Regions from separate parts of the Azospirillum sp. TSH100 genome, predicted to be linked through region 2. Evidence: predicted binding sites of a transcription regulator. Region 2 holds the regulator's gene; the other holds the start of a gene.

Region 1 (14,803 bases), 410 kb from region 2:
GCACTACACCGACTGGACCGTCGGCCACGTGCACTCCGGCGCTCTCGGCTGGGTCGCCTTCATCTCCTTCGGCGCGATCTACTATCTGGTCCCGGTCCTGTGGAAGCGCTCGCAGCTCTACAGCCTGCGTCTGGTCAGCTACCACTTCTGGACCGCCACCATCGGCATCGTGCTCTACATCACCGCCATGTGGGTGTCGGGCATCATGCAGGGCCTGATGTGGCGCGCCTACGACAACCTGGGCTTCCTGCAGTACTCCTTCGTGGAGACCGTCGCGGCGATGCACCCGTTCTACGTGATCCGCGCGATGGGCGGCGTCCTGTTCGTCACCGGCGCTCTCATCATGGTCTACAACCTGTGGCGCACGGCGAAGGGCGATGTCCGCATCGAGAAGCCCTATGTCACCACGCCGCACAAGGCGACGGTCGGCGCGGCCTGACGCTAGGGAAGGATGCGAGAAATGGCTCAGGATAAAAAGGGCTTCAGCCACGACCTGATCGAGCGGAACACCCTTCTGCTGATCGTGCTCGTGCTGATCACCGTGTCGATCGGCGGTCTGGTTCAGATCGTCCCGCTCTTCACGATCGAATCAACCATCGAGAAGGTGGAGGGGGTGCGTCCCTACTCCCCGCTCGAACTGGCCGGGCAGAACATCTACCTGCGCGAAGGCTGCTACAACTGCCACAGCCAGCAGATCCGTCCGTTCCGTGACGAGGTCGAGCGCTATGGCCACTACTCGCTGGCGGCGGAGTCGATGTACGACCATCCGTTCCAGTGGGGCTCCAAGCGTACCGGTCCCGATCTGGCCCGCGTCGGCGGCAAATACTCCAACGCCTGGCAGGTCGCCCATCTGGTGAACCCGCGCGCGGTCGTGCCGGAGTCGATCATGCCGACCTACGGCTGGATGAAGGACCGTCCGCTGAGCTACGGCGACATCGCCGATCACCTGAAGACGCTGAAGATCGTCGGCGTTCCCTACACCGACGAGCAGATCGCCAACGCCAAGGCCGACCTGGAAGCGCAGAAGAACCCCGACGGCGACACCGCCGGGCTGATGAAGCGCTATCCGAAGGCCGTGGTGGCGAACTTCACCGGCGAAAAGAACGTCACCGAAATGGACGCTCTCGTCGCCTACCTGCAAGTGCTGGGCACCATGGTGGACTTCACCAAGTACCAGTCCAAGCAGCTGCAGCAGTAATCGGGGGAGGAATCCATGGACTTGGATTCGATCACGGTGATGCTTCGGTCCTTCTGGACGGTGTGGTTGATGCTGCTGCTGACGGGCATCCTGGTTTACGCCATGTGGCCCGGCAACCGCCGCACCTTTGACGACGCCGCCCAGATCCCGCTCAAGGATGATGGTCAGGAGCTTTAGACCATGGCACAGAATTACAAGGACGAGCTGTCCGGCGTCGAGACCACCGGCCACGAGTGGGATGGACTGCGCGAGCTGAACAATCCGCTGCCCAAGTGGTGGCTGTATCTCTTCTATGTCTGCATCGCCTGGGCGATGGTGTACTACGTGTTCTACCCGGCCTGGCCGCTGGGCAAGACCTACACGAAGGGCATCCTCGGCTATTCCCAGCGCGAGGAACTGGACACCAAGCTGGCGGAGGCGAAGGCCGGCCAGGCCAAGTACCTGACCGCCATCGCCGCCAAGTCGGTCGACGAAATCCAGAAGGACAAGGACCTGCTGGGCTTCGCCATGGCCGGCGGCCGCTCCTACTTCAACGAGAACTGCGCCGCCTGCCACGGCGCCGGCGGCCAGGGTGCCAAGGGCTTCCCGACGCTGGCCGACGACGTGTGGCTGTGGGGCGGCACCTCGGCCGACATCTACAAGACCATCCAGCACGGTATCCGCTCGGATGACGGCGACACCCGCGGCACGCCGAACGTCGGCATGACCGCCTTCGGCAAGGACGGCATCCTCACCCGCGACCAGATCGATCAGGTCACGGACTATGTGCTGTCGCTGAACGGCAAGACCGCCGATGCGGGCAAGGTCGCCAAGGGCAAGACCGTCTATGACGAGAACTGCGCCGCCTGCCACGGCGACGCGGCCCAGGGTGCGGTCGCCGCCGGCATCGATGGTGTCGGCGCTCCGCCGCTGAAGCAGGCCAACTGGCTCTACGGCAGCGACAAGCAGACGCTGGTCGAGACGGTGACCAACGGCCGCGCCGGCGTCATGCCGGCCTGGTCCAAGCGCCTGGACGACGCGACGATCAAGTCGCTGGCCGTCTATGTCCACAATCTGGGCGGCGGCAAGTAAGCCGAAGCCCGGGCGGACCGTTTCGGAACCGGCCCAGGACACCAATGGACAAAGGGCGTCGGGGAGGTCACTCCCCGGCGCCTTTTTCTTTGCGGGACATGCGGCGGGCCGGCCGGTTCGTTAACTTCCTGTCATTTGATCCATCGCAATGTTCCTGCGGCAATCGGTCGCCATAGTTGCCGCGATCAGCGATGCACATCGCTGATCAGACGCCGCTTACCAGACGCCGCTTACCAGACGCCGCCGACCAGTCGAAGGGCAGCCAGCGACATGAGCATCAGCACCACCACCGGAAACCGCCCCCTCCCGCCGAAACGTCTGAAGGCACCGCGCCAGCCGGGGTGGTACATCCCCTGGATCTTCGTCGGCGTCTTCATGATCGTCCTGGCGGTGAATGGGGTGATGGTCCATTTCGCGGTGTCGAGCTGGACCGGGATCGAGACTGAGAACCACTTCATCAAGGGTCTCGGCTACAACAACGACCTCGCCGGCGCCCGCGCCCAGGCGGAGCGTGGCTGGCAGGTCCAGCCGGACTTCACCAGCACCGAGCCGCGCAAGGGCGTGATCGCCATCACCGTCCGCGACAAGCAGGGCCAGATCCTGAAGGACGCCGCCGTTACCGTGACGATGATCCGTCCGATCTCCGAAGGGCATGACAAGACCCTGTCGCTGCCCTATCTGGGCGAGGGCCGCTACGGCGCTCCGGTCGAGCTTGATCTGGAAGGCCAGTGGGACATGCGCTTCGTCATTACCCACGCCACCGGCGACTATCAGGACCAGAAGCGCGTCTGGGTGCAGTGAGGGCGCGCCGCGACCGGGACAGTCAGGGTGATGTTGAGATGACCGTCTGCCTCCATTGCGGACAAGAGCTGGGCGAGGGTGCCCAAGCGGCCTCCACGACCGTCGGCCTTACCGCCGGTGATGGCGCGGGGCCGTTCTGCTGCACCGGCTGCGCCGCCGCCTACGACCTCGTGCGCGGGCTGGGGCTGGAGCGCTATTACGAGCGCCGCAGCGTCGATCCCACCGCCCGTCCGCTGCGCCCCGACGACGCTCCGGCGGTCGATTACGAACCGCACGCCCGCGAGGAGCAGGACGGCAGCCGCAGTCTGCATCTGATGGTCGACGGCATGCAGTGCGCGGCCTGCGTCTGGCTGATCGAATCGGCGCTCAACCGGCAGCCGGGTGTCGCCCAGGCCCGCATGAACATGACCACGCGCCGGCTGACCGTGCGCTGGGACCCCAAGGCGACCGACGCCAACGCGGTGGTCGGCACCGTGGCCCAGCTGGGATACCGGGCCGTTCCCTTCGACCCCGACCGGCTGGGCGGCGCCCAGGCCAAGAGCGAGAAGGAACTGCTGCGCGCCATGGCGGTGGCGGGATTCGCCATGGGCAACGTCATGCTGCTGTCGGTTTCGGTGTGGGCCGGCCACAGCCAGGGCATGGGCACCGCCACCCGCGACCTGATGCACTGGATTTCGGCGCTGATCTGCATGCCCGCCATCGCCTATGCGCTGCGTCCCTTCGCGCGCTCGGCGCTGTCGGCGCTGCGCCATGGCCGCACCAACATGGATGTGCCGATCACCATCGGCGTGCTGCTCGCCACCGGCATGAGCCTGTTCGAGACCATCCACAGCGGCGAACATGCCTATTTCGACGGCGGCGTCATGCTGCTGTTCTTCCTGCTGGTCGGCCGCTATCTCGACCAGCGGGCGCGCGGCCGGGCGCGCTCGGCCGCGGAGCAGCTGCTGGGCCTGCGCGCCAACGCCGTCACCATCCTGAACGCCGACGGCACCAGCGCCGTGGTGGCGCCGGAGCAGGTCGTGCCCGGAACCACCATCCTGGTCGCGGCTGGCGAGCGCATTCCGGTCGACGGCCGGGTGTCCGACGGTGTGTCCGACCTCGACACCGGCCTGATCACCGGCGAGACGGTGCCGGGCACCGCGCGGCCGGGCGATCAGGTCTTCGCCGGCACCCTGAACCTGACAGCGCCGCTGCGCCTGACCGTCACCGCGGTGGGCGAGGGCACGCTGCTGGCTGAGATCGTCCGGTTGATGGAGGTCGCGGAGCAAGGCCGCGCCAAGTACGTCGCCATCGCCGACCGGGTGTCGCGCCTCTACGCTCCCGTCGTGCATCTGACCGCCCTGACCACCTTCACCGCCTGGATGCTGCTGGGCGGGGTGGTGTGGCAGGACGCGCTGATGAACGCCATCGCCGTGCTGATCATCACCTGCCCCTGCGCGCTGGCGCTGGCCGTGCCGGTGGTGCAGGTGATCGCCAGCGGCCGGCTGATGCGCCAGGGCACGCTGCTGAAGAGCCCGACCGCGCTGGAACGGCTCGCCACGATCGACACGGTGGTGTTCGACAAGACCGGCACCCTGACCGAAGGGCGCCCGGTGCCGCAGATCGATGGGTTGCCGGCGGAGGATCTGGCGCTGGCCGCCTCGCTCGCCGCCGCCAGCCGCCATCCGCTGGCCCGCGCGCTGGCCGCTGCGGCGCCGGAGGTGCCGGTGGCGGCGGGAGTGCGCGAGATCGCCGGTGCCGGCCTGTCCTTGCAGACGGCGGATGGCGAGGTGCGGCTGGGCAGCCGCCGCTTCACCGGTGCGCCGCCGGAGGCGGAAGATGCCGCCGGGCCGGAACTGTGGCTGGCTCGTCCGGGCGAGGAGCCGCGGCGGATCGTCTTCCTCGACGCGCCGCGCCCCGATGCCGCCGCCGTGGTGGCGGAGCTGACGGCGCGCGGGCTGGAGGTGAGGCTGCTGTCGGGCGACCGCCGGGGCGCGGTGGCGGCGGTGGCGGAGCGGCTGGGCATCGCCGACTGGCGGGCCGAGCAGACACCGGCCGACAAGACCGCGGCGCTGGCCGAATTGGCGGCGCAGGGCCGCACCGTGCTGATGGTCGGCGACGGGCTGAACGACGCCCCGGCACTGGCCGCCGCCGCGGTGTCGATGTCGCCCTCCACCGCGGTGGATGTCAGCCAGACCGCGGCCGATGTGGTGTTCCAGGGCCGGCTGCTGCGCCCGATCGTCGAGACGGTGGAGGTTTCCCGCCGGTCCGGCCGTCTGGTGAGGCAGAATTTCGGCATCGCGTTGGTGTATAACCTGTGCGCGGTCCCGCTGGCGATGGGCGGCATGCTGACGCCGCTGCTGGCGGCGCTGGCGATGTCGTCGTCGTCGCTGATCGTCATTCTGAACGCGCTGCGGCTGGCCCGCGGCGCCGTCGTCAAGGATCTTCCCGTGCGGGACAGTGCCGTTCGGGAATTGCCGGGTAAGGATTCGGGTGATGGACGAGCTTCTCTATCTGATCGCGATCGCGCTGAGCCTGGGCGGCCTGGGGCTGGCCGCCTTTCTGTGGGCGCTGAAGTCCGGTCAGTTTGACGATCTGGACGGGGCTGCCCACCGCGTCCTCTTCGACGACGATCTGCCGGTGGCGCCCCGCGCGGGAGGTGAGTCGCCCAAACCGGCGGAAGCGGTTCGCGGACAATAGTGCCAAAGCCCGTATGGGCAAAGAAAAGGTTGTATGCGTGCGAGGTTGCGATTCTCAGCGATTGCCACCAATATGGCCCCATGCGGAATGACAGGCTGGGTTCGTCCATGCCACCTTTTGATATGGTTCGCGCGCGGGAAAAGAGCGCTGCGACGGAAATGAATCCCTGCGGGGCCTGTCCCGTGCGCAGCCTGACGGTGTGCGCCGCGCTGGAACCCGAGGAACTGCGCCGCCTTGCCGACATTCTGCAGAATGTGCGCATCGATGCCGGCCACACCCTGTTCGCCGAAGGCGACGCCGCCGACGCGCTCTACAACGTCACCTCCGGCACTGTGAAGCTGTACAAGCTGCTGCCCGATGGGCGCCGCCAGATCACCGGCTTCCTGGTGACGGGCGATTTCCTGGGTCTGGCGGTCAATGACAGCTATGCCTACACCGCCGAGTCGGTGACCAGCGCCTCGCTCTGCCGCTTCCCGCGCAAGAAGATCGACGCGCTGCTGGAGGAATTCCCCAAGATGCAGCGGCGCCTGTTCTCGATGGCGTCGAACGAGCTGGCCGCCGCCCAGGACCAGATGCTTCTGCTCGGCCGCAAGACGGCGAAGGAGAAGATCTGCTCCTTCCTGCTGATGCTGTCGCAGCGCGCCGCCCGCCGCGGCCACAAGGAAAACCCGGTCTTCGTGCCGATGAGCCGGGCCGACATCGCCGACTATCTGGGCCTGACCACCGAAACCGTCAGCCGCACCTTCACCCAGTTGAAGACCGCCGGTGTGATCTCGCTCCAGGAAGGCAACAAGGTCCTGATCGCCGACATCGACGCGATGTACGATCTGGCCGAAGGGGCGTAAGGCGGGGCGCTGCGGCTTCGCCGTGAGCGCTCCCCGTGATCGGTCGGAATGTGATCGGTCGCGCCTTGGATCGATCACTTCCGGCCGATCGGCCGCAGCTCGAACAGCAGCCACACCAGCATCGACACCACCAGAATGGCACCGGCCTGATGGGCGGCGGCGATGGGAACCCACACCACGGTCAGCAGCGTGGCGATTCCCATGGCGATCTGCAGCAGGATCATCGCGCCGGCCGCCAGCGCGGCGCGGCCGGCGCGGCCGGGCAGGCGGGCGTTCAGGACGCGGGCGGTCAGCACCAGAACCACGACGCCGGTCAGGATCGCCAGCGTTCGGTGGATCAGCTGAATCGCCGCGGTGTTCTCGACCGGGTTGAGCCACCACGGCGTCAGCGTGTCGATCTCCGGCGGGATCCAGTGGCCGTTCATCAGCGGGAAGGTGTTGTAGGCGAAGCCGGCGTCCGACCCGGCGACGAAGGCGCCCCAGACGATGGTGACGGCGACCAGCCCCAGCGCCCAACGGGCATGACGGCGGAAAGATGCCGCCTCCGGCCGCCAGCCGGCCAGGGGCAGCGGGTCGAGCAGGCCAAGCGCGGTGCGCAGCAGCAGGGCATAGATCAGGATGGCGGTGCTGAGATGCAGGGCCAGCCGGTAATGGCTGACGTTCGGCGAATCGACCAGCCCGCTCTTCACCATGAACCAGCCGATGCCGCCCTGAAGCCCGCCCAGCAGGAACAGGCCGGCGAGCTTCGGCCACAGCTCCGCCGAGATGCGGCCCTGCATCCAGAAACGCAGGAACGGAATCAGGAAGACGAAGCCGATCAGCTGGCCCCACAGCCGGTGGAACCACTCCCACCAGAAGATCGACTGGAACCCGGCAAGATCCATGTGGCTGTTGTAGATGCGGAACTCCGGCGTCGCCTTGTAGAGGTCGAACACCCGGTTCCATTCCGCCGAGGACAGCGGCGGCAGAATGCCGATCAGCGGTTTCCATTCCACCATCGACAGGCCGGATTCCGTCAGCCGGGTGATGGCGCCGATCACGGCCATGGCGAGCACCATGGCGGCACAGATCAGCAGCCAGACGGCGATGGGCCGATTCGGATTCGGGCGGGCGGCGGCGTCGAGGCTGTCGGAGGCAAAGGCGGTCAAGGCGGCATTCCGGAGCGCGGCGGTGGGATGTCCGCAAATGTGGGGCGAACATCCCGTCCCGTCAAACGGCTCTTGCCGGGAATGCCGGATCAGGCCCCGATCAGACGGTGCCGTCGGCGGTGGTGACGCCGGCCTGGGGCTGGGCGGTCTGGCTCTGGAACAGCGCCGCCTCCGCCGCACGGCGGGCGACGAGGCCCGGCAGCTGCGTCTTCTGTCCGTTCACCGTGGCATAGACCCAGCGGCCGAACTGGCCGGCGGCCCCGGCGTAATCACCGGCATTCAGCAGTTTCAGCAGGGTCGAGCTTTGCAGGCTGCCGGCACCGAGATTGAAGACGAAGGAGGACAGCGCGCCGCGCTGGTCCGCGTTCAGCGGCACCTTCACCAGGGCGTCGACGCGGCCGGCGGCCTCGGTCAGGTCGGAGGCGAGGAAGGCGTCCGCCTGATCGGCGGTGATGGTTTCGCCCATCGTCACACCGGCGGTATGGCCATAACCGATGGTGGGAACGCCGGCCGGGCACAGGTAGGCTTTCAGGTACAGGCCCTCGAAATGCTTCACGAGATCGACCGCGGCTTGGCAGACCGGCTTGGTGGTCATGGATGAAATCTCCCGGTTGGCGCGCCGGGCGGGGTGTGGCCGCCCGCATCGGGGGCGATCCTATGCGAGATACCCGCTGAACGGGAAGGCGGCGTTTAAAATTGTCGCGGATTGCGCAGACCCCGCCCGGAAAATGGTCTGCCGAGGATCTTTGGTTATCTGGTTCTCGCTTATCGGGGGCATCACGATCTCAGGGCGCCAGGGTCTGCGCGGCGCCGAACAGCACGAACAGGGCGAACAGCAGCGCGAACAGGCCAGCGATGGTGGTGACCTCCAGAAGAGCCTCCACCAGCCGGCTTTCCCGGTCCCGCCAGCGTGTCCGCTTGCCCGGGATCTGATCGGAAGCGGTATGGGCCGGCCGCTTTTCCCCCGGCGGCATTCTCCGGATGCGGCCGGCGGCGGGAACCCCGGTCCAGCGTCCGGCCTTCCGCTTCGCCATCATAGCGTCCTCCACCTCACCAACATCGGCATTAGATAAAATTTTAGCCAATACCGATGGATCGCGCTGTGATGGAAATCACAGGAGCGTGAGGCGGGGCGCGGATCGGTGCAGGCGGAAGTCGCGGAGTTGCGGGACGAGATTGGCCATGCGCGGTCTCCCGGTCGGGTAGGAGGGGCGGGTGGCGGAGTCCGGGCTGTCCTGAAGGGGGCGCGGGTCCCTGCCTGCTGCCCCGGCAACGGCTGTCCGGCGCCGGAACGGTCGGGTCCTTCGTGACCGTTTGAAGAAATCTTGACTGCGGCAGCCCATCGGCGAAATGAGAAATATCCAATAGAATCAGTATTTTGGCGACAGGTTTCGCCGAATGCCGCCGGCATTTTCGCCAAATTCCGAAACGAGCCTCTTGAATCCCCAAACCGCTTCGATTAGCTGTCTGGCACTCGCCGGGATGGAGTGCTAACAGCCCCGCCCGCGCCAATTATCGTCAGTCAGAACCAAGCCTTGATCCAAGGAGGCATTCCATGAAGTTCCGCCCGCTGCACGACCGCGTCGTCGTCAAGCGTCTGGAGTCCGACACCAAGACCAAGGGTGGGATCATCATCCCCGACACGGCCAAGGAAAAGCCGCAGGAAGGCGAGATCATCGCCGTCGGCCCGGGCGCCCGTGACGAGTCGGGCAAGGTCGTGGCGCTGGACGTCAAGGCCGGCGACCGCATCCTGTTCGGCAAGTGGTCGGGCACTGAAGTGAAGATCGAAGGTGTCGATTACCTGATCATGAAGGAATCCGACATCATGGGCGTCATCGAGGCCTAAGTCCTCCGCCCGTATCCTTCGAAATTTGCAAGTTAAAGGAATCGAGACATGGCTGCCAAAGACGTCAAGTTCGGCCCCACCGCGCGCGAGAAGCTGCTGCGTGGCGTTGACATCCTCGCCGACGCCGTGAAGGTCACGCTGGGCCCGAAGGGCCGCAACGTCGTGATCGAGAAGTCCTTCGGCGCTCCGCGCATCACGAAGGACGGCGTGTCGGTCGCCAAGGAAATCGAGCTGGCCGACAAGTTCGAGAACATGGGCGCCCAGATGGTCCGCGAGGTCGCCTCGAAGACCAACGATCTGGCCGGTGACGGCACCACCACCGCCACCGTGCTGGCCCAGGCCATCGTCCGCGAAGGCGTGACCAAGGTCGCCGCGGGCCTGAACCCGATGGACCTGAAGCGCGGCATCGACGTGGCCGTCGCCACCGTCGTCGCCGACATCCAGGCCCGCGCCAAGAAGGTCACGACCAACGACGAGATCGCCCAGGTCGGCACCATCTCCGCCAACGGCGAAGCCGAGATCGGCAAGATGATCGCCCAGGCGATGGAGAAGGTCGGCAACGAGGGCGTCATCACGGTGGAAGAGGCCAAGAGCCTGGACACCGAGCTGGACGTCGTCGAGGGCATGCAGTTCGACCGCGGCTACCTGTCGCCGTACTTCGTGACCAACGCCGACAAGATGGTCGCGGACCTCGAGAACCCCTACATCCTGCTGCACGAGAAGAAGCTGTCTGGCCTGCAGCCGCTGCTGCCGGTTCTGGAAGCCGTCGTCCAGTCCTCGCGTCCGCTGCTGATCATCGCCGAGGACATCGAGGGCGAGGCGCTGGCCACCCTGGTGGTCAACAAGCTGCGCGGCGGCCTGAAGATCGCCGCCGTCAAGGCCCCGGGCTTCGGTGATCGCCGCAAGGCGATGCTGGAGGACATGGCCATCCTGACCGGCGGCCAGGTCATCTCCGAAGATCTCGGCATCAAGCTCGAGAACGTCACCCTCGACATGCTGGGCACCGCCAAGAAGGTCGTGATCTCCAAGGAGACCACCACGATCGTCGACGGCGCCGGCGACAAGGCCGACATCGAAGCCCGTTGCGGCCAGATCCGCGCCCAGGTCGAGGAGACCACCTCGGACTACGACCGCGAGAAGCTCCAGGAGCGTCTGGCCAAGCTGGCCGGTGGCGTCGCCGTCATCCGCGTCGGTGGTGCGACCGAGGTCGAGGTGAAGGAGCGCAAGGATCGCGTTGACGACGCGATGCACGCCACCCGCGCCGCGGTGGAAGAGGGTGTGGTCGCCGGCGGCGGCACCGCCCTGCTGTACGCCTCCAAGGCCCTGGACAAGCTGACCCCGGCCAACGACGAGCAGCGCGTCGGCATCGACATCATCCGCCGCGCCCTTCAGGCTCCGGTCCGTCAGATCGCCTACAACGCCGGCACCGACGGTTCGATCGTGGTCGGCAAGCTGCTGGACCAGACCGACACCAACTTCGGCTTCGACGCCCAGAAGGGTGAGTTCACCGATCTGGTCGCCGCCGGCATCATCGATCCGGTGAAGGTGGTCCGCACCGCCCTGCAGGATGCGGCCTCGATCGCCGGCCTGCTGATCACCACCGAGGCGATGATCGCCGAGAAGCCGGAGAAGAAGGCTGCTCCGGCCGGCATGCCGGGCGGCATGGGCGGCATGGACGACATGGGCTTCTAATCGGCCCACCGTCCGATAGCCCGTCGTCTGACCGTTCTTCGGTTCGGAAAGGGGCGCCTCCGCAAGGGGGCGCCCTTTTCTTTTGGGCGGACTTCTTTCGGGTGGATGGGCAAGGTGTGGTCGCAGCACGCCGCGATCCTGAAATGTCAAGACGAAGTCCGTCTTGCTTTGCCGCGGTCGCCTCCCAATAATCCGCCCCTCTCTTGCCGGGCCCTCCAGCGTGGGGCGCCGGCCTCCTGACTTCCGTATTTTTCAACGAGGGCCTGTTCCATGCGCTCCTTCGAGGGCCAGCATTCCGACAACGTCGCCATCAAGCGCAGCCGCGAGGAGAAGCAGCGTCAGCTGGTTCAGCTCAAGGAGCAGTTGGCGACGCTGAAAGCCCACGCGGCCCCCGCCATCCGTGAAGCGTTGGTCAAGCGCATCGCCGAACTCGACGCCGAACTGCGTCAACCCGCCAAGCCGCCCCGCGAGGGCCGGGAAGGCCGCGAGGACGCTCCCCGTCATCCCCGCCGCGAAGCCCGCCCCAGCGTCTTTCGCGCCGAAGACGGCGGCGACCGCAGCGCCGCGGTGACCGCGGCGAGCGTCTTCGCCTCGCCCCGCCGCCGCAGCTGACGGTACGGGACAGCGCCATGCCCGCCGGCCGCACCGCCACCGTCAAAGGATCCCGTCTCGCCGATCAGGCCTGGCTGCTGATGATGCTGCCGCCCCTGTTCTGGGCGGGCAACGCGGTCCTGGGACGGGCGGTCGCCGGGACGGTGCCGCCCATCGGGCTGGCCTTCTGGCGCTGGTGCCTGGGCATGCTGATCGTGCTGCCCTTCGCCTGGCCGCACCTGCGCCACGACATCACGCCGATCCTGGCGCGGTGGAAGAGCGTGCTGCTGCTGGGCACGCTGGGCATCGGCATCTACAACACCTTCCAATACATCGCGCTGACCACGACGACCGCGCTGAATTGCGTGATGTTGCAGTCGTCGATGCCCGTGATGATCGTGCTGATGAGCCTCGTGCTGTTCCGCGACCGGATCGGGGCGATGCAGGGCGTCGGCATCGCCGTCTCGCTGGCCGGTGCGATGACCCTGATCTCGCACGGCGATCCGGGCACCCTGCTGGGGCTGGAACTGAATGCGGGCGACGTCTGGATGCTGGCGGCGGTGGTGATCTATGCCGCCTACACCACGCTGCTGCGCCGCCGGCCGGCCATCCACGGCCTGAGCTTCGTCGTCGTCACCTTCGCCATCGGCGCGGTGGAACTGCTGCCCTTCTATCTCTGGGAAAGCCTGAGCGGCCATCCGGTCCGGGCCAGCGGGATCACCCTGCTGGCGGTCGGCTATACCGTGCTGTTCCCGTCCATTGCCGCCTATCTCTGCTTCAACCGGGCGGTGGAGCTGCTCGGCCCCAACACCGCCGGCCTCGCCATCCATCTGGTTCCTGTCTTCGGCAGTCTGCTGGCCATCCTGTTCCTGGGCGAACAGCCGCACCTCTATCATGGCATCGGCATCGCCCTGATCGCCGCCGGTATCGTCCTGGCGACCCGCCGCCGGGCCTGACCACCGGCAGGGTTCCGGCCGGGAAGACAATGCGGAACGTTAAGATCCAAAGGCGGTTATTTTCAAACCCTGACAGTGCAATGAACGAAATGGGTGATGTTGTTTATCCTGTGATAAAGTTTGGGCAGCGTTGGGTTGGTGCGAATAGTTCTCATTTCGTTAGAGTTTGCGAAAATACTTGTGCAGTTCGCCATGTGGTTTTGTGGTGCCCCACCGGATAGCGCAATGATTGGCGTTCTTATTGGGAACTTCGCCGGTATAATATCCCCGATATCCTTTTAGACATCCCCGCTATCCCTCGCGCCTGCGGCGGTCAATAAGGGATGACCGCTAAAATGTCGGTCATGACGGCGGTTCGCTCACGGATCGACCGTCATGTGGAGCCGGCGCTGTTCGCCGGTCCGATGTGGTGGAGGTCCCAAGATGCCCCTGCAAATGTCCGCGCCCGTTTACCCGCAAACCACCTGCCTGGTTCACATCGTCGATGGCGACCTGCTGTCGCGCAGCACGCTTTCGCGGGCGCTCGGCGCCGTCGGCATCGCCTGCCGTGTCCACAGCACCGCCGCCGATGCGCTGGCCGTGCTTGGCACCGGGTCCTCCTGCATCGTCCTGCGCAGCGACCTGCCGGACATGAGCGCCATGGAGTTCATGGCCGAAGCCTCGCTGCACGGCCATGACCTGCCGGTCCTGGTCGTGACCGAGCAGGGGGATGTCGACGCCGCCGTCGCCGCGATGAAGGCCGGTGCGGTGGACTGCATCGCCCGCCCCTTCGCCATCCCCGCCTTCCTGGAGCGGCTGCGCGCCTGTCTGGCCTCCGGCAGCCCGCATGCCCAGCAGCGTGATCGCAGCCGCGATGCCGTCCGCCGCCTCGCCCTGCTGAGTCGCCGTGAGTCGGAGGTTCTGGAACTGATCGTCGACGGCAAGCAGAGCAAGACCATCGCCTGGGAGCTGGGCATCAGCATCAAGACGGTGGAGGTCCATCGCGCCCGCATCATGGAAAAGACCGGTTGCCGCTCCATCGTCGGGCTGGGCCGCCTGTGGGAAGCGGCGGAGATGCTGCGCGGGCGCGATCTGCCCCATGCGATTGCCATGCGCCAGCCGGCGCTGATGGAGGTGGCGGCATCCTGATGCCGCCATGCCCGGGTGCCGTGACTCCGTCGGCGCGGGTCGGTTGAAAATTGAAGGCGGACGAGTCCTTATCCGTGGGCTTGACCGGAAGAGGATTGTAAAGTTCTGGGGAACAGCAACCAGAACGCTGACAGGAGCGGTCCGATGTTCCCCGACCATGGTCACCGTCGCATCGCCGTGGCATCGCCCGACGATATAGCCACGGCGCGTCGGATCGCGGCAGAACGGGCTGACGGAGTGCTGCCGTCCGACGAGGCGGCCCGGCTCGACCGGCTGGTGATGGCTGTCGCCGGTTACGCTCTGGGCCGACCGGACGGCACCGTCCTGATCGCCCGGATGCGGAGCGGGGCCGGTGTCGAATGCCTTGCCTACGATCGCGATCCCGCCACGGTCTGCCTGCCGCCGCCACTGGCAGCGAATGCCGGGCTTCCCGCGCTCGATGCCGCGTTGGAAGCGGTGCGCGGCCAGGCCGACCGGTTCCACATCCATGCCACGCCGGGAATCGGGACGGCGCTTCTCACCCGCGTCCTGCGGCCCGGTGCGGACGATGCCCCCGCGGCCGATGCCCTGGCACAGGCCGGCGCGGTGATGGTCGAGCGCAGCGGCGGCGAGGCTGCGCGGGGGGGGCCCTTCATCGACCATTGGTTCGTCAGCTGTGCCCCCGCCCGCAGCGGCGACGGTCCCTGCGGAATCGCCCTGATGGTCGACGGCGATACGATCACCGAAGCGGGCTCCGCAACCGCCGTATCCGTTGAGGACGCCGGCAAGGGGCAGGGGTGTCCGCCGCAATCCCTTACGATGATGACACCCGCCGTGGTCGGGCAGATGGAGGCGGTGGTCGCCGCCAC
Region 2 (14,803 bases):
CTCCACGGGATGCCGCGGGCACCCAGAGCGGTGCACTGCGCTTCCACCTGCCGGGCGACGGCGTTGCGCTGCTCAAGCGACAGGGTGCCCTGCAACCGGACATGCAGTCCCCAGTCCTTCAGTTCCACAAGATAAGACGCAGTCATATCAAGATACCCTTATCCGATTGGAATGCCACAACCAGGGTGATCCATGGTTCATTTACAGGCGTTCAACCGGTGTCTTGGCAGTCAGCAAATCATACGCCACCACCGAAGAGGCGGGAAAGTGGTATTCCTGCGACCAATTCTGTTGGAATACCGTCACTTATTCCAAATTTTGTCGCAATTTGCGACGCAACGCTGCAGTTTGGTTTGCCGTTTGCGGCAGGAGTCTGCCCCATTGTGCCGGTCCACATCACCGGCTGTTCCGCCTCTGGCGCAAGCACGGCCCTTGCAGCTATGGTGGCGGTCATGAAGCCCGCTGCCGTCCAGGAATTCTTCCGCCGCCTGTCCGCCGCCAACCCGGAGCCCCGGAGCGAGCTGGACTACGTCAATCCTTACACGCTGCTGGTCGCCGTGGTGCTGTCGGCCCAGGCCACCGATGTCGGCGTGAACAAGGCCACCGGTCCGCTGTTCCAGGTCGTCACCACGCCCCGGCAGATGGTGGCACTGGGCGAGGAGGGGCTGCGCGGCTACATCAAGACCATCGGCCTGTTCAACACCAAGGCCAAGAACGTCATCCGCCTGTCGGAACTGCTGATCGAGCGCCATGGCGGCGAGGTGCCGCGCGACCGCGAGGCGCTGGAGGAGCTTCCCGGCGTCGGTCGCAAGACCGCCAACGTCGTCCTGAACGTCGCCTTCGGCGAGGAAACCATCGCGGTCGATACCCACATCTTCCGCGTCGGCAACCGCACCGGGCTCGCCCCCGGCAAGACACCGGACGCGGTGGAGGCGAAGCTGCTGAAGGTGGTGCCGAAATTCTACCGCGGTCACGCCCACCACTGGCTGATCCTGCACGGCCGCTATGTCTGCAAGGCGCGCAAGCCCGATTGCCCGGTCTGCCCGGTCGCCGACCTTTGCGCCTTCAAGGACAAGATCATCGCCTGAGTCAGGTCAGGCTTGGACCGGAACGCGAAAACGCCCGGCTGGCTGTCGCCATGCCGGGCGTTTTCGCATTTTTGCCGATCGACGGCGGCGGTCAGACGGTCTCGGTCGCCGGGACCTGCTCGACGACGGGAGCCGGCGCGGCCTGGACAGGAGCGGCGGCCGTCTTGGCGCTGTAGAGCTGAATGTCGCCGACCAGCTGGCCGCCAGCATCCACCGCCAGTTCGCCATAGCGGATCGATCCGGTGATCTTGCCGGTGGACCGCACGGTCAGGCGGCCACGGACGGCGATGTCGCCTTCGAAACGGCCGGCGATGTCGGCCTCCTCGATGTCGACCGACCCTTTGAACAGGCCGCTCTCGGCGATCTCGACCAGCCGGCCTTCACGCAGCTTGGCCTCGACCGTGCCTTCGACCACCAGCACGTCGCAGGAGCCGATCTCGCCGGTCAGCGAGATGTCGCGGCCGACGGTCAGCCGCCGCTGCTCGGGCATGGCCGGAGCGATCGGGGCCGGGGCAGCCGGAGCCTGTGCCACCGGAGCGGCCGCCGGGGTGGCGACGGGGATCGACGGCTGGCGCGGGGCCGAGCCCGGCATGTCGACGACACGGCGCGGCACGTCGGTCTTGAAGCCGGCACCCGGCACGGACGGCGCGGACGGGGGCTTGGGAATGCTGTTCATGTCGGGTCCCTTCGAGGCGGAAGGCAGGTCGGGATAGGCCGGAGCGGCTTGCTGCGTGTCGGCCAGGGCGTGGGCCATGCTGGGGGCGGCGGCTCCGGCAGCGACAGCGGTGGTCGGGGCGGAAGCCGGAGCGGGCGTTCCCGGGCCCGGCGGCTGTGCCGGAGTGTTGAGGGAGGCGAGCGGCGACGACACGGCGCCGGGCTCGCCCGGGGTGTACGGACGGACACCCGGCTGCGGCGGGACGGGGCTGTCGGCCTTGGGAGCGGCGGGCGGTGTCTTTCGTCCGAACAGCATGAGCGGTTCCCCCAATCTGGACATGCGGGTGGCGGGATGGCCTGGAAGTCGAGAGGCCCGGTGCCGGAGGCGCACCGCCGGTTAGGCGGTCGCCGCGGCCGGTGTCCGGGCGGGCGACGGTTTGCAGCCGTGCCGCCTAGCGGCGTATCACGGTCGTCCGGCCTGCTGCAAGGGGCGCCGACATGGACTGTAGGACATGAACCATGAAGGCGCTGGCGACGACCGGGACCAGCAAATTGACGAAGGGGATTGTCGAAAGAAAGGCAATGACGACCCCGGCCAAAAAAGGTTTCAGCGGGGTGGCACGGCGCATCATCCGGGCGGTGGCACGGTCCATCCGCCGGTGTGCGACCATCTCGAAATACTCCCGCCCCAGCAGATAACCGTTGATGGTGTAGAAGACGATCAGATTCAGGCCCGGCGCGAAGATGTAGACCGGCAGGGCCAGCAGGTTGACCGCCAGCACCAGCAGCAGGAAGCGCAGTGCGGTCGCCAGTTCCTCCAGCCAGCCGGCATGGCGCGGGGCGGGCAGGGCGGGGTAATGACGGGCCTCGACCCGCTCCACCACCTCGTCCAGGAAGAAGCTCGATACCGTGCCGACGGTGGCCGGGAACAGCAGCCACGCCAGCACCAGCACCCCCAACCCACCCAACACGTCGATGGTGGCGTCGACCCAGCCATAGCCGGTCAGCGGCGTCGCTGACAGCGCCCATGACGCGGCGGCGGCCAGCAGGACATAGGCGATCAGCGAGACGAACACCCCGATCCACACCACCCGGCGCACGCGCGGGTCGGACAGCTGGGCGAAGGCAAGCAGAAGGGCGCGGATCATCGGCGGTCCGTAAGGCGGTGGGGAATGGACGCACAACCGCCCGCATATCTACGGTGGCCGGGCGCCGGGTTCCAGCCCCGGTCGCGCTATTTCGCCTCTCCATGGGTGGCGGGCCGGGGCCGCGCTTGTGATGCGGGCGGCGGCGGCTATACTCGCGCCGCAACATCACCTTCACCGTACGACCTGTCAGGAGAGCCAATGACCACGTCCACCCACGATGCCGCCTACGACGTCACCGGCATCGGCAATGCCATCGTGGACGTGATCGCCCACGCCGACGACGCCTTCCTCGCCGCCAACAGCATCGAGAAGGGGGCGATGACGCTGATCGACGCCGCCCGCGCCGAGGAGCTGTATGGCCGCATGGGGCCGGGCGTCGAGGTCTCCGGCGGCTCGGCCGGCAACACCATGGCGGGCATCGCCATGCTGGGCGGGCGCGGCGCCTATATCGGCAAGGTCGCCAAGGACCAGCTGGGCGACGTGTTCCGCCACGACATCCGCGCAGCCGGTGTCGCCTTCGACAGCGCGCCGCTGCTGGGCGGGGCGCCGACCGCCCGCTGCCTTATCCTCGTCACGCCGGATGCCCAGCGCTCGATGAACACCTATCTCGGCGCCTGCGTCGAGCTGGGACCGGAGGACATCGACGAGGCGCTGATCGCCGGCTCGCAGGTCACTTATCTGGAAGGCTATCTGTGGGACCCGCCCCGCGCCAAGGAGGCCTTCCGCAAGGCGGCGGAGATCGCGCACGCCGCCGGCCGAAAGGTGTCGCTGTCGCTGTCCGACAGCTTCTGCGTCCACCGCCACCATGCCGAGTTCGTCGATCTGGTGGAACGCCATGTCGACATCCTGTTCGCCAACGAACATGAGATCGGCGCCCTCTACGGCACCGACAAATTCGAGGACGCGCTGGCGGCGGTGAAACGGCTGGGCAAGACCGCGGCACTGACCCGCAGCGAGAAGGGCGCCGTCATCGTGTCGGCCGGCGAGGTGGTCGAGGTGGTGGCCGAGCCGGTGGAGCGGGTGGTCGACACCACCGGCGCCGGCGACCTCTATGCCGCCGGCTTCCTGTTCGGCCACACCCGCGGCCTGCCTCCGGCGGTCTGCGGCCGTCTGGGCGCCGTCGCCGCCGCCGAGATCATCAGCCATGTCGGCGCCCGGCCGGAGGTGAACCTGCGCGAGCTGGTCGCTGCGAAGGGCATTGTGGCCTGAAGTAACTCCCCAGGGGCGAACTGCACCTCAGATCGCGAAAACGTTGCCGGCCGCGTTGCATTTTGCAACTGTGGCCGGTTCCGTTTGTGCGGCTTCCGTTTCGGGATCAGTTCAGCTGGTCGTCCACCACCGGCCGTTCCGGCACCGTGATCCTGGCGCAGAGCAGCGCCAGCGCTGTTCCGCTGTCCGGGGCGGCCACCGCCCAGCGCTCCGGCCGGTCCGGCCGCGGGACGGTCAGCAGCCACAGCCGGTCCTTCTCGCCGAAGCGTTCGTTCATCAGCGTGTATTCCCGTGGCCCGTGGCGGCGCAGTTCGTTCAGCCGGGTCTGCAATTCCACCGCCTGGGCGTTGCGCACGGCGATGGTGTCCTCCAGCTGGCGCAGCTCGGTTTCCTGGCGGCGCAGGTCGCGGCGCAGGGAGTCGGTCGTCTGGGTCAGTTCGGTCCTGCCCTGATGCAGCTGCGCCCGCCGGCGCTGCACGGAGGCGATCCGGTTGCCGATCCGCAGGATCGACACGGTGATCCAGCTGAGGCAGGCCATCAGGATCACCATCTCCAGCACGAGCAGCAGCGGCGTCTGCGCGCCCATTGTCCCTCCGCGTTCCCGGCACGCTCCTTGCGTGCTTGCGGCGGCAGTTCAGCAACGGGCGTGCCAACGATTGACGCCGGCGCATCGGGGAGTGAGGGATGATGGAGGCGGTGCGGACGATCCTCGACTCGGCGGTTCCGCTGGTGGCGGCGCTGGCGGTGCTGTGCCATCTGTGCTGGGTCGGCATCCGGCGCAGCTGGGAACGGGTCGCCGGGCTCGACCGGCTGCGCCAGTCGGTGGTTCCGCTCAAGGAACGCCAGCGTGCCGAGGCCGAGGCGCTGGCCGACCTGACCTGCCGGCTGGAGGAAGCGAAGGGCAGGCTGACCGCCGCCGACCAGCGGGTCAACCATCTTCAGCGCCAGATCGACACGCTGGACAAGGAGCCGCCGGTCTTTCTCCACATCCTCGGCACTCCCGGCGGCAACCGGCGTGGCTTCCGGGCGGAGGCGCAGTACGACACCACCGTCGCCGCCGCTGCCCGCGCCGCCGGAAAGCCGGTTAACCCGGCCTGGCGCTATGGAAACCGGGTGGTGGTGCACGCCCTGGATCTTCCGTCCGCCCGCCGCGAGGCGGAGCACGTATTCCCGCACAAGGCCGGCTATCAGGTCTTCTTCCACGCACCTGTATCCTGAGGTCTGTCCGGTCCCGGTCCTAACCCCAAAGGCTGGTGCTGCGGTCTTCCGCACCGGCACCGGCTCGGGTAAGCTGCCTCTCCCGCCGCTGCCGACTGATGCGCCCCTCCATGCAAGTCTACCTGCCGATTGCCGAGATGTCGGTCAACGCGCTTCTGGTGCTCGGCATGGGCTGGCTCGTCGGGTTCCTCTCGGGGATGTTCGGGGTTGGCGGCGGATTCCTGATGACGCCGCTGCTGATCTTCATTGGCGTTCCCCCCGCCATCGCCGTCGGCACCCAGGCCAACCAGTTGGTCGCCGCCAGCGTGTCGGGCGTTCTGGCCCATTGGCGGCGCGGCAACGTCGACGTGAAGCTGGGCGTGGTGATGCTGGGCGGCGGTGTGGTCGGCACCGCGTTCGGGGTGTGGATCTTCGGCATCCTCCAGCGGCTGGGCCAGATCGACATCGCCATCACCCTGTCCTACGTCTTCTTCCTCGGCACCATCGGCGGCATGATGCTGGTGGAGAGCAGCCGCGCCATCCTGAGACGCCGGGCGCCGACGGCGAAGCGCGGCAAGCTGCACCGCCACATCTGGCTGCACGGCCTGCCCTTCAAGATGCGGTTCCAGCGATCGAAGCTGTACATTTCCGCCCTGCTGCCGGCGGGGATCGGTGCTGTCGGCGGCATGCTGGTGGCGATCATGGGCATCGGCGGCGGCTTCCTCCTGGTGCCGGCGATGATCTATCTGCTGAACATGCCGGCCGGTCTGGTCGCCGGCACCTCGCTGTTCCAGATCATCTTCACCACCGCGGCGGCGACCCTGCTCCAGGCCGCCACCAACCAGACGGTCGACGCCATGCTGGCGCTTCTGCTGCTGATCGGCGGCGTGATCGGCGCGCAGTTCGGAACCAAGGCCGGCACCCGGCTGCGCGGCGAGACCGCCCGGATGGCGCTGTCTCTGATCGTGGTGGCGGTGGCGCTGAAGCTGGCCTGGGACCTGTTCTCCCGCCCCGACGACCTGTTCACCCTGACCATGGGATTGCGGTGATGGCGGCAGGGGGCACGAAACGCCGGCCGGCCAAACGTCGACTGGTGCAGGCCACAGCGGCGCTGGCCGGGCTGCTGCTGGGCGGCACGGTGGCGGCGACGGTGTGGGCGCAGCAGTTGGTCGCCGACCTGTCGAGCCATCTGATCGCCATCACCACCGGCTTCACCGGAACCGAGGTCGTGCTGTTCGGCACCACCGACGGGGCGGGCGACGTCGCCATCGTCGTCACCGGCCCGCGCGCTCCCGCCACCGTCCGCCGCAAGCAGCGGGTGGCCGGCATGTGGATGAACACCGACAGCCTGCGCTTCGACCAGGTGCCCAGCTTCTACACGGTGGCGGTCAGCCGCCCGCTCGACCAGCTGGTGGGACGGCCGGTGCTGGAACGCCACCAGCTCGGCCTGCCGCAGCTGCAACTGGCAGCCGATACCACCCTGCCGCCGGAAGAACTCGCCGCCTACCGCAGCGCGTTGATCCGCAACAAGCAGCGCCAGGGACTTTACGCCATCTCCATGGGGCAGGTCGCCTTCCTGGGCGAACGGCTGTTCCGCACCAACATATATTTCCCGGCCAATGTCCCGACCGGGCTTTACAATGTCGAAGCCCTGTTGATTCGTGACGGCGAGGTGGTCAGCGCCCAGACCACGCCGCTGGTGGTGTCCAAGATCGGGTTCAGCGCCGAAGTGTCGGACTTCGCCCGGAACCGCCCGGTCACTTACGGGGTGGCCGCCGTGATCGGCGCCATCGCGGCCGGCTGGGCGGCCGGCGCCGCATTCCGCCGGGTCTAAGCCGAGAGGGTTACAGAGATGACCGACGCGACGCAGTCCACGACGCCGGAACCGCAGGCAGCCAAGCCGGTGCGCATCTTCCTTGTGGTGGTCGACGACAGCCCGGAGCTGAAGGTGGCGCTCCGCTATGCCTGCCTGCGCGCCCGCAAGTCGGGCGGCAAGGTGGCGCTGCTGACCGTCCTGGAAAAGGGCGAGATGCAGCATTGGCTGGCGGTGGAGAACCTGATCCGCGAGGAACAGCGCGCCGAGGCGGAGCAGATGCTCCAGAAGCTGGCGCGCGAGGTCAACCAGCTGACCGGCACCCTGCCGGCGCTCTATGTCCGCGAAGGCAACCGCACCGAGGAGGTGCTGGCCCTGATCGGGGAGGAGCCGAGCATCTCCATCCTGGTTCTGGCGGCCGGCACCGATCCGGAGGGCCCCGGTCCGCTGATCTCCTACTACACCGGCCGCGGCCTTGGGCGGCTGCGCATCCCGCTGACCATCGTCCCCGGCGGGTTGAGCAACGAGGCGCTGGAGGCGATCACATAAGTAAGGATAGGGCCGACGCATGCCGGATGCCGAATACCCACACAGTCCGGGTCCTTGATCCGCCCGGCGTTTCGGCCCAAATTTCCCCCCAATCGTGCCGCGGCCCAATCCCGGGCGCGCCGGCGGTTCCATTCCGCCGCCGATGGAGGACCAGACCATGTTCATTCAGACCGAGCAGACGCCCAACCCGGCGACTCTCAAGTTCCTGCCGGGGCGTGACGTGCTCGGACGCGGCACCGCCGACTTCACCAGCCGCGAGGATGCCGCCCGTTCGCCGCTCGCCCAGCGCCTGTTCGAGATCGAGGGCATCGTCGGCGTGTTCCTGGGCGCCGACTTCATCACCATCACCAAGACCGACGCGCGCGACTGGTTCCTGCTGAAGCCGTCGATCCTCGGCGTCATCATGGAGCATTTCACCGCCGACCGCCCGGTCCTGCTGGAGGAAGGCGGCGACGGCCATGCCGCGGCGGCGAACGCCGACGACGAGGAGATCGTCGAGCAGATCAAGGAGCTGCTGGACACCCGCGTCCGCCCGTCGGTCGCCCAGGATGGCGGCGACATCACCTTCCAGGGCTTCGAGCGCGGCGTCGTCTATCTGGCGATGAAGGGGGCATGCTCCGGCTGCCCCAGCTCCACCGCCACGCTGAAGCACGGCATCGAGAACATGCTGCGCCACTATATTCCCGAAGTGGTCGAAGTCCGCGCGGTCCAGTAAGGATCGCTGATCCGGTCATGCCGGGCCCTGGTTATGCCGGTCCGCCCTTGATGCGGCGGGCCGGCATTCCCATGCTGGCTGCATGATCATATCCGCCAGCTACAAGACCGACATTCCCGCCTTCTACGGGCGCTGGTTTCTGAACCGCCTCGACGCCGGTCATTGCCGGATGGTCAATCCTTACGGCGGCCAGACCTACCGCATCGACCTGACCCGGCCTGCGGTCGACGGTTTCATCTTCTGGACCAAGAATCTGGGACCGTTCCTGCCGGCGCTCGACAGCGTGGCTGAGCGGGGCTTTCCCTTCGTCGTGCAGTACAGCATCACCGGATTGCCGACCGTACTTGAGCGCTCGGTCCCCGCCTGGGAGATGGCGGTCCGTCACATGATACAGGTGCGCGAGCGCTGGGGACCACGTGCCGCGGTCTGGCGCTATGATCCCATCGCCCTGACCGACGCCACCCCGCTGGACTGGCACCGCGAGAGCTTCGCCCGGATCGCCCATGCCTTGCGTGGGATCACCGACGAAACGGTGGTGTCATTCCTCCAGCCCTACCGCAAGACCGCCCGCAACCTTGCCGCTGCCGGCATCGGCTGGCGCGATCCGAAGGGGGAAGAAAAACGCGCGCTGCTGGTGGAACTGGCTGGGATCGCGGCGGGGGAGGGGATGGCGCTGACTCTCTGTACCCAGCCGGAGCTGGCCGGCATACCCGGCACGGCACCGGCGCGCTGCGTCGACGCGACCCGGATGTCGGACGTTGCGGGACATCCGGTGACTGCGCGGGAGAAGGGCAACCGGCCCGGCTGCCTGTGTGCGGAAAGCCGCGACATCGGCGACTATGACAGCTGTCCGCACGGCTGCGTCTACTGCTATGCCGTTGCCGAACGCGGAATGGCGCGACGGCGGTTCGCCGCGCATGATCCCGAAGAGGAGTTTCTGGTGGCGCGGCGGGCTCCCGCTCCCTGATCCATCCTTACGGACAGACCTTCCGCACCGTCTCGACCAGCTTTTCCGGATTGAAGGGCTTCACCAGCCAGCCGGTGGCGCCGGCTTCGCGGCCGGCGGTCTTCTTGGCGGGGTCGGCTTCGGTGGTCAGCAGCAGGACCGGGGTGGCGCGGTTGAGTGTCGATCCGCGGATGGCGCGGGTCAGCGCCAGCCCGTCCAGCCCCGGCATGTTCAGGTCGGTGATGATGCAGTCGAACTTGCGCTGGTTGATGAGGGCGAGGCCGGAATTGCCGTCCGACGCCTCCGCCACCTCATAGCCGGCGCCTTTCAGCGTGAACCCGACCATGTCGCGGATGGTCTTGGAATCGTCGACGGTCAGGACGCTCTTGGGCATAGCTGGCGGCTCCGGTTGTAGGCCGAAAGAATTACGGGAAAGCCCTAGGCAATTTCCCGCCAACCGTCAACCGCTGGCGTCCCTTATACCACATAACACGGAAGCCCCCGGCCCGTCGGCAGTGCCGCCGAAGCGGGGGCTTTGCAGAAGCGATATGGTTACGCTTTCGTATCGACATGCTGGCCGCCGGCGTCCCCGCCCTTGGCGACGCCGACCATCGCCTCGCGCAGCAGGCGGCCGTGGATGGTGTAGCCGGGTTGCAGGACCTGCACGACGGTTCCGGCGGCTTTGCCGGTGTTCTCGATCTCGAACATCACCTGATGGAAGTTCGGGTCGAACGGCTCGCCGGCCGGGTCCAGCTTCTTGATGCCGGCGCGGTCGAAGGCGGCGAACAGCTGGCGTTCGGTCGCCTCGACGCCGACGGCGAGACCCTTCAGCATCTCGTCCTGCTCGCGTCCCTCGGCCGGCACGGCGTCGAGCGCGCGGCGCAGGTTGTCGGCGACCGAGACCAGCTCCTTGGCGAAGCTGGACACGGCGAACTTGCTGGCGTCCTCACGGTCGCGCTGGGCACGGCGGCGGGTGTTCTCCGTCTCCGCCATGGCGCGCAGAAGCTGGTCCTTCAGGCTGGCGACCTCGGCCTCCAGCTTGGCGACGCGGTCCTCAGGCGAACCGGAATCCGTCTGGGTGGCGGCGGTGTCGGCGGCGGCCTCGGTCGGCTCCACCGTGGCGTCGGAGGGCTTGTTCTGCTCTTCGCTCATGGTTTTCTCAATTCTTGCTTCGTCAAAAGGCGGAGGGAGTGAGGCGGGGGTGGTGTTCAGCCGATCAGCCGGCTGACCACCTTCGCGGTGTAATCCACCAGCGGAATGATGCGGGCATAGTTGATGCGGGTCGGGCCGATGACGCCGATGGCGCCGATCACCTGTTCCCGGCTGTTCTGGAAGGGGGAGATGATCATCGAGCAGCCGGAGTGGCTGAACAGCACATTCTCGGCGCCGATGAAGATCTGCACGCCGTCGCCGCGTCCGGTGGCGTCCAGCATGCGCAGCATCGTCTCCTTGGTCTCCAGAGCCTCGAACAGGCCGCGAACCCGCTCCAGATCGGACAGGGCGGTCACGTCCTCCAGCAGGCGGGACTGGCCGCGGACGATCAGCTGGCCGGCGTTCGACCCGCCGCTGCCGGCCCAGGTCGCCAGACCGGCGGCAACCACCTTGCGCGACAGCTCGTCCAGCTGGGTCTTCTGCTGTTCGATCTCCTGCATGACGTCCTGCCGGGCCTCCTCCAGCGTCCGGCCGGCCAGCTTGGCGCTGAGGAAGTTCGACACCGTCTGCAGGGTGGAGGTCGGCACCCCCATCGGCACCTCGATCACCCGGTTTTCGACCAGACCGTCCTCGTTGACCAGGACGACCAGGGCGCGACCGGGGCCGAGCGACACGAACTCGATGTGCTTCAGCGGCCGGTCGGTCTTGGGCGCCACCACCAGCCCGGCGCAGTGCGACAGTCCGGACAGCATGGTCGACGCCTCGCCCAGCACGTCGGCGAAGGCGCGTCCGGAGGCGGAGCATTTCGCTTCGATCGAGGCGCGCTCGTCCTCGGTCAGCGACCCGATCTCCAGCAGGCCATCCACGAACATGCGCAGCCCGGCGTCGGTCGGGATGCGGCCAGCCGACGTATGCGGGGCGTAGAGCAGCCCCTGCTCCTCCAGGTCGGCCATCACATTGCGGATGGTGGCGGGCGACAAGGCCATGCCAAGCCGCCGCGAGATCGTGCGCGAACCGACCGGCTCGCCCGACGCCACATAGGCGTCGACGATCAGCCGGAAGATCTCGCGCGATCGCTGGTTCAGCTCGTTGATCATGGGCCTTCTGACGGTTCGGTCTGCTGCCGCTGTCGGACCGGAGTGCCGACGGGTCCGAATTTAGGCAGGTCCGATCACCGAATCAACGTGTCGGGCCGATAAGCCCGCAACCATGCGCGCCGACGCCACGCTGTGCTGCTCCTACCCGCGGCATTTCGCCCTTGTCCCTTTGCTTCCGGTTTTGCCTCCACCGCCGCCCATCGGGGGTCATGAGGTCGTCCCACCCCAGGGGACAACCCATGGGTAAGGAAAATCCGTATCTTTTTTTAAAAAGTTGATAACTTTTGCCAATACTCTCCGTAAAGGACGAAAGCAAAGATAATTCACTACCTAACTTTCTGTCCGAGATCGATATGGCCCGGCAAAGCCGGCATAATGCAATGAAGGGAACGATCCATGGCCTCCTGCGCGTCGCATCACTTCCGGTCAGGCGTCACAACCCCCGATCGCGGTCGTGGGCTTCCACGTGAAATCATGCTGGCCGATGCCGCCCTTCCCGACCTCGACCGGCTGCTGCGCTCCTGCCGCGACGGGGTCGAGGTGCGGCTGGTCGGGTCTGACGAGGATGGCTTTGCTGCGCTGACCGCGGCGTTGGCTGAAGAACCGGCGGCCATTCATCTGGTCGCCCATGGCGAACCGGGGCGCATCAGGCTGGGTCGCCGCCCGCTCGACCGGGCGCGGCTTCTGGAAGCTGTTCCCAGCGGTTCGTCTTCCGCCGATCTGCTGCTCTACGGCTGCGGGACCGGTGCCGGTGCGGCGGGTCGGCGTTTCGTCGATGCGCTGGCGGCATGGAGTGGTGGCGGCGTCGCCGCAGCCAGCCGCCCGGTGGGCGATGCCGGGCAGGGCGGGTGCTGGGATCTGGATGTGACCGCCGGGTCGCCGTCGGCGGCGCCGGCGCCGGGCGCGGGACGGGAGTCCTGGCCGCATCTGCTGGTCCAGCTCGAAGGCGATGCCGGAGACAATTACCTGGAGGGCAATCTGTATGAGGATACCCTTGTCGGTTATGCCGGAAACGACACCCTGCTCGGCTATGACGGGAACGACAATCTGGGCGGAGGCGATGGCGACGACAGCATCATCGGCGGCAACGGCAATGATCTGCTCTGGGGTGATGCCGGCAACGACATAGTGATCGGCGGAAGCGGAAGCGACTCGCTGATCGGCGATGATGGGCTCGATATCGCGGTCTTCACCGGCAACCGCGCCGATTACGACCTGTCGCAGCCGGGGCTGGTGATCCATCTGGCGTCGGGTGACACCGATACCATGTCCGGCATCGACCGGCTGATCTTCGACGACGAAGTGGTCGACATCAATCTGGCGCCGACCTTCTCCATCGACATTGACGACGCTCCGAACGAGGTGTCGGAGGCCGCGCAAAATGGTGACACCGTGGGGCTGTATGCCCGGTCTGTCGATTCGGAAGGCACCTTCCTGACCTACAGCCTCGCCGACGATGCCGGCGGGCGTTTCGCCATCGATTCCGCCACCGGTCTGGTGACGGTGGCCGACGCCACCCTGCTGGATTTCGAGACGGCGTCCAGCCACGACATCGTCGTTGCCGTCAGCGACGGCTCGATCACCACGACCACCACCATGACCATCGCCGTGCTGGACGGCAACGACCGGCCGACCCGGCCGGTGGATGTCGATACGGCGGCCAACACGGTCTCGGAACGGGCAGCCGTCGGCACCGTGGTTGGGATCACCGCGTTCGCCACCGATCCCAACATCGGCGAAACTGTCACCTACAGCCTCGCCGACAACGGATATGGCTCCTTCGCCATCGATTCCACCACCGGGGTGGTCACCGTCGCCTCCAACCAGTGGCTGGATTATGGGATCGGTGACAGCCGCAGCATCGTCGTCCGCGCCACCGACAGCAACGGCCAGCCCATCAGCAACGACCAGACCTTCACCATCGCCGTCACCAACCTGGTGGAACAGCGCACCTATACCGGCTATGCCGGCAACGACTATTTCGTCGCCAGCGCTCCCGATTACTGGACGATCGACGGCGGGGCCGGCAACGACAACCTGACCGGCAACGCGCTGTCCGACACGCTGCTCGGCGGGGCGGGGAACGACCTGCTGTACGGGGCCGGCGGCGACGACCAGCTCCAGGGCGGGGCCGGCAACGACACGCTGGAGGGTGGCGCCGGGGCGGACCTGCTGTCCGGCGGCGACGGCATCGACACCGTGCGCTATACCACGTCGGTGAAGATCGATCTGGCGACGGGGCAGCATACCGGTGACGCGGCCGGCGACGTCTTCGACGGGATCGAGATTATCCGGGGCTCGTCCTACCAGGACACGCTGATCGGCGATGCCGGCAACAACTGGTTGCTTGGCGGCAGCGGCAACGACACGCTGATCGGCGGCGCCGGGGCCGACACGCTGGACGGCGGCGACGGAATCGTGGACACCGTGACCTACGCTGGAGAGACGGGTCCGATCGTCATCGATTTCGCCACCGGGGTGAATGGGGGCGCTGCTGCCGGCGATGTGCTGATCAGCATCGACGACGTCATTGGAACGGCCTACGGCGACCTGATGATCGGCGCTGCGGGCACCAACAACCTGTGGGGCGGGGCGGGTGACGACACGCTGCTCGGTGGCGCTGGCGCCGATGGGTTGATCGGTGGTGCCGGGAACGACATCCTCGACGGCGGCACCGGTTCCGACGCCATGCGCGGCGATCTCGGCGACGACATCTACTATGTCGACATGAGCAGTGATTTCGTCAGGGAATTCCTGAACGAAGGCATCGACACCGTCCACTCGCTGATTTCGTCCTACCGTCTGACCGACAATGTCGAGAACCTGATCTATGACGGTGCGGGATCCTTCGACGGCATCGGCAATGCGCTGGACAACCGGCTGACCGGCGGTGCCGCGGACGACACGCTGACCGGTGGCGGCGGTGCCGATACCCTGATCGGCGGGGCTGGCGCCGACCTGTTCGTCCTCACCAGCCACATCGACAGCGGCGTCGGCGCCGCCGCCGACCTGATCCAGGACTTCGCCGCCGGTCAGGACATCATCGACCTGCGGAAGGTGGACGCCAACAGCGCCCTGTGGGGCGATCAGGCCTTCACCTTCATCGGCACTGCCGCCTTCAGCGGAGTTGCCGGGCAATTGTCCTACCGGACGCTCGCCGACGGCACGACGCGGGTCTCCGCCGACAGGAACGGCGACAGTCTGCCGGACATGGAGCTGTCGCTGTCCGGGACAC

Evidence for each region. The regulator HrcA, encoded in region 2, represses chaperone genes, less so after heat shock. The targets are predictions, from matches to a motif close to GTTAGCACTCNCCNNNGGNGAGTGCTAAC.
Region 1: a site for HrcA is predicted at 9,209-9,237, ahead of groES (co-chaperone GroES). Genes of this name have one in related genera too.

The regions. Positions count from the first base shown of each region.
Region 1 covers NZ_CP039634.1:1,264,074-1,278,876, forward strand. Annotated here, with positions in the region: gene ccoN (cytochrome-c oxidase, cbb3-type subunit I) at 1-439, shown strand, start outside; gene ccoO (cytochrome-c oxidase, cbb3-type subunit II) at 461-1,198, shown strand; gene E6C72_RS06015 (cbb3-type cytochrome c oxidase subunit 3) at 1,214-1,375, shown strand; gene ccoP (cytochrome-c oxidase, cbb3-type subunit III) at 1,379-2,269, shown strand; gene E6C72_RS06025 (FixH family protein) at 2,540-3,070, shown strand; gene E6C72_RS06030 (heavy metal translocating P-type ATPase metal-binding domain-containing protein) at 3,109-5,640, shown strand; gene ccoS (cbb3-type cytochrome oxidase assembly protein CcoS) at 5,546-5,749, shown strand; gene E6C72_RS06040 (Crp/Fnr family transcriptional regulator) at 5,908-6,594, shown strand; gene E6C72_RS06045 (COX15/CtaA family protein) at 6,669-7,742, opposite strand; gene E6C72_RS06050 (lysozyme) at 7,843-8,337, opposite strand; gene E6C72_RS06055 (hypothetical protein) at 8,528-8,779, opposite strand; gene groES (co-chaperone GroES) at 9,298-9,588, shown strand; gene groL (chaperonin GroEL) at 9,637-11,280, shown strand; gene E6C72_RS06070 (hypothetical protein) at 11,551-11,892, shown strand; gene E6C72_RS06075 (DMT family transporter) at 11,910-12,827, shown strand; gene E6C72_RS06080 (response regulator transcription factor) at 13,263-13,955, shown strand; gene E6C72_RS06085 (hypothetical protein) at 14,100-14,803, shown strand, end outside.
Region 2 covers NZ_CP039634.1:850,617-865,419, reverse strand. Annotated here, with positions in the region: gene E6C72_RS04140 (hypothetical protein) at 1-146, opposite strand, end outside; gene nth (endonuclease III) at 453-1,088, shown strand; gene E6C72_RS04130 (polymer-forming cytoskeletal protein) at 1,180-2,058, opposite strand; gene E6C72_RS04125 (EI24 domain-containing protein) at 2,195-2,890, opposite strand; gene E6C72_RS04120 (adenosine kinase) at 3,089-4,099, shown strand; gene E6C72_RS04115 (hypothetical protein) at 4,206-4,685, opposite strand; gene E6C72_RS04110 (coiled-coil domain-containing protein 30) at 4,784-5,317, shown strand; gene E6C72_RS04105 (sulfite exporter TauE/SafE family protein) at 5,428-6,345, shown strand; gene E6C72_RS04100 (TIGR02186 family protein) at 6,345-7,130, shown strand; gene E6C72_RS04095 (universal stress protein) at 7,149-7,658, shown strand; gene E6C72_RS04090 (NifU family protein) at 7,816-8,373, shown strand; gene E6C72_RS04085 (DUF1848 domain-containing protein) at 8,456-9,340, shown strand; gene E6C72_RS04080 (response regulator) at 9,348-9,713, opposite strand; gene grpE (nucleotide exchange factor GrpE) at 9,872-10,471, opposite strand; gene hrcA (heat-inducible transcriptional repressor HrcA) at 10,528-11,568, opposite strand; gene E6C72_RS32600 (DUF4347 domain-containing protein) at 12,043-14,803, shown strand, end outside.